2 regions of the Curtobacterium phoenicis genome follow, and region 2 is predicted to be linked to the other one. Evidence: predicted binding sites of a transcription regulator. Region 2 holds the regulator's gene; the other holds the start of a gene.
The links. The regulator HspR, encoded in region 2, represses chaperone genes until heat shock. The targets are predictions, from matches to a motif close to AAGTTGAGTCNNNNNGACTCAACTT.
Positions count from the first base shown of each region.

Region 1: the regulator HspR is predicted to act here: its motif matches at 1,568-1,592, upstream of ABC270_RS02000 (Hsp20/alpha crystallin family protein).

Region 1 covers NZ_JBDFLZ010000002.1:389,798-393,193, reverse strand. Annotated here, with positions in the region: gene ABC270_RS02015 (TetR/AcrR family transcriptional regulator) at 1-591, opposite strand, end outside; gene ABC270_RS02010 (MarR family winged helix-turn-helix transcriptional regulator) at 635-1,174, opposite strand; gene ABC270_RS02005 (hypothetical protein) at 1,193-1,375, opposite strand; gene ABC270_RS02000 (Hsp20/alpha crystallin family protein) at 1,618-2,058, shown strand; gene ABC270_RS01995 (hypothetical protein) at 2,071-2,370, shown strand; gene ABC270_RS01990 (manganese catalase) at 2,522-3,396, opposite strand, start outside.
Region 2 covers NZ_JBDFLZ010000002.1:765,097-768,492, reverse strand. Annotated here, with positions in the region: gene ABC270_RS03925 (nucleotide exchange factor GrpE) at 1-532, shown strand, start outside; gene ABC270_RS03920 (DnaJ C-terminal domain-containing protein) at 556-1,548, shown strand; gene ABC270_RS03915 (heat shock protein transcriptional repressor HspR) at 1,672-2,082, shown strand; gene ABC270_RS03910 (class I SAM-dependent methyltransferase) at 2,106-3,248, shown strand; gene ABC270_RS03905 (acyltransferase family protein) at 3,255-3,396, opposite strand, start outside.

The DNA.
Region 1 (3,396 bases), 380 kb from region 2:
CAGTCGTTCGAGCATCCGGAGCACCCGCTCGCCGTCGACCGCGTCCGGATCGAGCAGCCACTGCACCTGCAGACCGTCCGACGCCGCGATGCTCAGGCTGGCGAGGTCCACCGCGTCGACGTCCTCCCGGATCCGGCCGGCAGCCTGGTCGGCCCGGATCCACTCGGCGAGCTCGGCGCGCAGGGACGCGAAGCGCTCGCGCATGAACTCCCGCGTGGCCGGGTGACCCTCGCCGACGGCATCGGCGGACAGGGTCGTGTAGAGCTGCACGAGGCCGGGGACCGCGCGGTTCCGGACGGCACTGTCCCGCATGTCGCCGATCGCCGACTTGTCACGTCCGGGGTCGGCCTGCGACCGGACCTCGTGCTCGTGGTAGACCGCGAGCAGGAGTTCGTCCCGGCTGGGGAAGTAGTGCCGGAGTGCCGCGTGGGTGATCCCGAGGGCGTCGGCGACCGATCGGAGGGACGAAGCGTCGACTCCCTGCGCGGCCACCATGCGGATCATCTCGTCGAGGATCTGCGCCCGGCGCTCGGCACCCTTGCGGTACCCGCGTCGCTGCGGGACCGCGTCGTCGTCGGCCGGGGTGGTCACCCCGCCAACTTACCGCTGGAAGGTTTTCCGCGCGACCGCGAGGTCAGGCGCCCTCCGGCACGACGGTGTACTCGTCGACCGGCTGCGGCGATCGCGCACCGATCGCGTCGACGACCGCGGAGAGTGCCCGCGTGAGCACCTGGTTGTCCCGTTCGGAGAGCCCGTCGAGCACCTCGACCACCGCCTCGTGGAAGGACGCGTAGGACGCGCCGATCTTCGCGGCGGCCTGGTCGGTCGGCTCGAGGACCTGCTGGCGGCGGTCCGTCGGGTGCGCTGCCCGGATCAGGTCACCCGATGCGACGAGCCCGTCGACGAGCTTGGTGACGGAGGCGTTGGACACCGACAGCATCACCGCGAGGTCCTTCGGCCCCATCGGCCGTTCGTCGCGGTGCGCCTGCAGCAGGTACCGGAGCGCGAGCGACTCGTTCTTCGTCAGACCGGTCTCGACCCGTGCCGCCTCGATCTGCTGCTCCTCGGCGTGCTGCAGGCGCAGCAGAGCGTCGACAGCGGTCTTCGCGGCGGCCGAGCGGGGCTGGCGGGCGTAGAGGTGGGCGTGCTCACGGCGGACGACGGTCAACGGCATGCGGTCATGCGCTCCTGGTCAGACGAGGGGGGCCGAGAAGAAGTCGGCGTAGGACGGTTCGGTCTGCTTCGAGAGCAGCGACGGGTCGTCGATCCGCCGCTGGACGAAGGCGTCGATCACTGCCTGGTCAGTGAGGCCGACGCGAGGGTGGCTCCGGCCGCTGGCTGCGAGTCGCGGCATCCCCGTGTACGTGCTGCGCATGTCTGATCCCGCCTTCCTGCTGTGGTCGAGGTGTCCGTGCGGACACCCGAACTCTTTCACGACGTGAACGGTTCGTGCAACGAACAGTTTTTGTTCTGGACGATTCGCGCACTGAACCACCTGGACGGTGCCCCACAGCGATCTCCGAGCGCACTGTTGGCACTCTCTGGGTTCGAGTGCTAAAACTGATGCCAGTTGAGTCGAGGGGACTCAACAGGGACCACCAGAAGGAGTTGACGACGATGACGATGAACTTCGACCCGTTCCGCGAGCTCGACCGCCTCGCCGGCTCCCTGCTCGGGAGCGCCGGCGGACCGCGTTCGATGCCGATGGACCTGTACCGCACCGGGGACCACTACGTCCTCGACGTCGACCTGCCGGGCATCGACCCGGGCAGCGTCGACGTCGACGTGGACGGCTCGGTCCTCACGATCCGCGCCGAGCGCACCCTCGGCGCCCCGGAGGGCTCGCAGTGGATCACACGCGAGCGGCAGCCCGGCACCTTCGTCCGACAGCTGACCCTCGGCGACCACCTCGACGCCGGGCGGATCACCGCGAACTACGACAACGGTGTGCTGAGCATCACGATCCCGGTCAAGGAGTCGGCGAAGCCGCGCAAGATCGAGGTCGCGGTGGGCGGCGGCTCGCAGCAGCTCGCCGTCGGCAGCGGGACCGCCGAGTAGGTCGGAGGTGCGGTGGCAGGACTGCTGAACGCACTGATCGCGATCGCGGCCGTGACCGCCGCGCTCACCGCGACGAGTCTCGACCGGCGGGTGGCCCTGGTGCTCGGGGCGACCGGCAGCACGGTCGGCTCGTTCCTCGCGTGGGTGGTCGCGCCGGCCGCGTTCTCCGGGCTCGTTCCGTGGGCCGCCGCGGTCCTCGGGACGGCGGCGCTCACGGCCGGGTGGAGCGTCGTCCGGCTCTACGACGGCGTCTTCAGACCGCCGTCGGAGCCGGCGGACGACACCGGGACGCTGGCGACGACCGCGCGGTGACGACATGACGGACTGGAGGCACGGTGCCGGCTGGCACCGTGCCTCCAGTCCGTTCGTCGGTTTCCGGGGGTGCACGAAACGCGCGCGTTCCGACGTCGCACCGGTCGATCGACGGATGCCGCGTCGAAACGCACGCGTTTCGTGCTGCGGACTACTCCTTGTTGAGCTTGTCCTGCACGGTCCCTGCGGTCTTCTCCACGACGTTCGGGAGCTCGGTCGTGCCGTAGAACCGCACGTCCGGGTGCGTGGGCGGCGGCATCGGCGACGTGGTCGTCGGCCCGTCGTGGTACGTGTACTCGCCCTTTCCGTCGAACGAGGGGCCGCTCGCCCAGGGGCCGTTCGCCGCTTCCTTGCCGTCGGAGAAGTTGAGGTACTGGTAGTTGACCTCCTGGTTCTCCTTCGCCTGCGGGAAGTTGCTCGGCACCGGGAAGTCCTCGATGCCCTTCTCGCGGAGCTCCGCGGCGGCCGTCGACCACATGTTCTGGTGCATGGTGTCGCGCGCGAGCAGGAAGCTCAGCAGGTCACGGATGCCGTGGTCGTCGGTCATGTGGTACAGCCGGGCGACCTGCACGCGTCCCTGCATCTCGGCGTTCGCATTCGCCGTGAAGTCGGCGAGCAGGTTGCCGCTCGCGGTGATGAACGATCCCTGCCAGGGGTTGCCGTTGCTGTCGACCGGGCGGGCGCCGGCACCGGCGACGATGCCCTGCTGGACGTCCGTACCACCGACGATCGCGGCGACCGTGGGGTCGTCCTGCACGGCGTCCTCGGTGATGCCGAGCGGGCTCTTCTCGAGCAGCTGCGCGATCATCGTCGCGAGCATCTCGACGTGGCCCATCTCCTCCGCGCCGATGCCGAACACCAGGTCGCGGTACTTGCCGGGCATGTGCATGTTCCACGCCTGGAACTGGTACTGCAGCGCGACGGTGATCTCACCGTACTGACCGCCGAGCACCTCCTGCAGCTTCCGCGCGTAGACGGCATCGGGCTTGTCCGGGGTGGACTTGAACTGGAGTTCCTGCTTGTGGA
Region 2 (3,396 bases):
CCCCACGGACGGTCCCGCCGCCGGGGGGCCGCAGAGCGACCTCTCCCCGGAGGACGAAGCACTGCTCGCGGACGCAGCCCGCGGCATGGCCGAGGACAAGCTCAGCCCGCAGGACCGCGACCTCGTGGCGGAGATGCGCGCCGACATGCTCCGTGCGCAGGCCGAGCTGGTGAACTTCCGGAAGCGCGTCGAGCGTGACCGCGAGGCCAACCGCGAGGTCGCCATCGCCGAGGTCGTCCGCGCACTCCTGCCCGCGCTCGACGACCTCACCCGCGCCGAGGCCCACGGTGACCTCGCTGAGGGGCCGATGCAGGTCATCGGGCAGAAGATCCGCGGCGGCTTCGAGAAGTTCAAGCTCGTGCAGATCGGCGAGAAGGGTGAGGCCTTCGACCCGAACATCCACGAGGCGATCGTGCAGCTCCCCACGCCGGGAGCGACCGCGCAGACCGTGGCGGACGTCGTCGAGCCGGGCTACAAGCTCGGCGAGCGCGTCCTCCGTGCGGCCAAGGTCGCGGTCGCTGTCCCGGCCTGACCGCGGGAAGGAGGTAGGGATTCATGGCCAGTCAGGACTGGTTCGACAAGGACTTCTACAAGGTCCTCGGCGTCGACAAGACGGCGAGCGACGCTGAGCTGAAGAAGACCTACCGGAAGCTCGCGCGGCAGTACCACCCGGACTCCAACCCGGGTGACGCCGCCGCCGAGGCCCGCTTCAAGGAGATCAGCGAGGCGTACTCGGTGCTGTCCGACAAGGACCAGCGCGCCGAGTACGACCAGGTCCGCGCCATGGGCTCGGGCGCCCGCTTCACCGCGGGCGGCCCGGGCGCCCAGGGCGGCTTCGAGGACGTCTTCGGCGGCATGTTCGGCGGGGGCGGCGGACAGCGCGTCCGGTTCGGTCAGGGCGGCGGAGGCGGCTTCGAGGACATCCTCGGCGGGATGTTCGGCGGTGGAGGCGGCTTCGGACAGTCCACCGGTGGCTACCGCGGCTTCGGCGGTCCCTCGAAGGGCGCGGACGTCACGGCGTCCACGACGCTCGACTTCGCGACCGCGATCGCCGGCGACACGGTCAAGCTCTCGCAGGGCAACGGCCGACCGGTGAACGTCCGGATCCCGGCCGGGGTCGCGGACGGGCAGAAGATCCGCCTCCGCGGGCGCGGGCAGCCGTCGCCCGACGGCGGCGAGGCCGGCGACCTCGTGGTCACGGTCTCGGTCCGGAAGCACCCGGTGTTCGAGCGGGACGGGCTGAACCTCCGCGTGGACGTCCCCGTGACGTTCACCGAGGCGGCCCTCGGCGCGACGATCCAGGTCCCGACGCTCGGCGGAGAACCCGTCAAGCTGCGGGTCGCCCCCGGCACCCCGTCGGGTCGCGTCCTGCGCGTCAAGGGCCGTGGCGTCTCCACGAAGAAGGGCACGGGTGACCTCCTCGCGACCGTGCAGGTCGCGGTGCCCTCCCACCTGTCCGACAAGCAGCGCGAAGCCGTCGAGGCGCTCGCGGCTGCACTGCCCGACGAGGACCCCCGCGAGGACCTCCTCGCCAAGGCGCGCGGCTAGCGCACGCGCGCGGCGCGCATCGAACCGGCCTGGAGGCACGGCGCGGCTCCGTCAGGGAGCCGCACCGGGCCTCCAGGCTGATCTGCACCACCAGACCAACGAGAGGGGCGGTCGATGACCGACATGGACGAGAACTCGCCCGTCTTCGCCATCGCCATGGCTGCCGAGCTGGCCGAGATGCACCCGCAGACCCTGCGGCAGTACGACCGGCTCGGCCTGGTCGTACCGGGCCGTACCCGCGGTGGGTCTCGGCGCTACTCGATGCGCGACATCGCCCAGCTGCGGGAGATCGCGCGGCTCGGCTCCGAGGGTGTGTCACTCGAGGGCATCCGGCGGGTGCTCGAGTTGGAGAACGAGAACCGTGCACTCCGGGCGCGGGTGTCGGAACTCGAGACGGCCCTCGCCGATCAACTCATCAACCGGCCGGGAGCGCGCGTGTTCGCCGCGTCGGCCACCGGAGGGGCCGTGCCCCTGCGTGCCGGTATGCGGCCACAGCGGAACACGCAGATCGTCCTGTGGCGTCCGCCGCGCTGAGCGGCTCTGGGTAGGGTTGCGCCGTGCCACCGGACCTTGCCGACCTCTTCCGCCGTCGCGATGACGACGTGCCGGACCTGATCACGATCGACGGCACCGACCGCTTCATCCTCGACGAAGCACCGCACGTCCACGGCGACGCGCTCCGGCAGCCGGGTGAGGTCGCCGTCGTCGACGACCGCAACGGCGTCCTCACGCTCGGGGTGATCACACTGCACGGCGCATCCGACGTCCGCGTCGTCCAGGACTCCCTGGTCGGAGTGCGTGCACTCGAGGCGAACGCTGGCGTGTTCGGGCGCCGGGGCTTCCACCACCCGGACTCGCTCGAGGGAGCGTTCACCGACGCGCGGCTCGTCCTGCTCCGGCTGTCGAAGTCGAACGACCGGCTCGACGAGATCGCTCGGGCGGTCGCTCGCTGGGCCGCGCCCGACGTCGTGCTGCTGTGCGGTGGGGTGTCGAAGCACATGAACCTCGGGCAGAACGACGTCCTCCGCCGGTACTTCGGCGAGGTCACTGCCTCGCGAGGTCGCGGGAAGTCTCGCCTGCTCGTCGCGCAGGACCCGCTCCGCGCCTCGGCTGTCCGCGCGGACACGTCGAACCCGTGGCCGCGGTCCGTGCACAACGACGAACTCGGGCTGACCGTGGTTGCGCACGGAGGCGTCTTCGCCGGGACGTCGCTGGACCAGGGCACGCGCGTGCTCCTCGACGTCATGGACGACGCTGTGCCGACGGCGAGGACGGCCGTCGACCTCGGGTGCGGCAACGGCGTCATCGCGGTGACCCTCGCCCGCCGCAGGCCGGCGGTCAAGGTCATCGCGACCGACGTCTCGCAGATCGCGGTCGCATCGACCGCGGCCACCGCGGCGGCGAACGGCGTCGCGGACCGCGTGCAGGTCGTCCGGACGGACGCCGGTGACGAACTGCAGGGCGGCTGCGCGCAGCTGGTCCTCTGCAATCCGCCGTTCCACGCGGACACCACGGTGACCACCGACGCCGCCGAGGCGATGTTCCGGAACGCGGCCACGATCCTCCAGTCCGGCGGAGAACTGTGGTGCGTGTGGAACTCGCACCTGCGGTACCGGCCGGTGCTGGAGCGGGTCGTGGGACCGACCCGTCAGGTGACGCGGACCGACAAGTTCACGGTGACGGCGTCGCGCGTCTCCTGACGCGACTCAGCGGGCCTCCGCGACGGCGTCGCCGATCTGCCGCCACAGCGAGCGCGCCCACGCCTCGGTGAGGTGTCCGTGGTCGCGGTACAGGAGGGTGTTGCCTGACACGACGCCGCACCGGGTCGCCGAGCAGAACCAAGCCGTG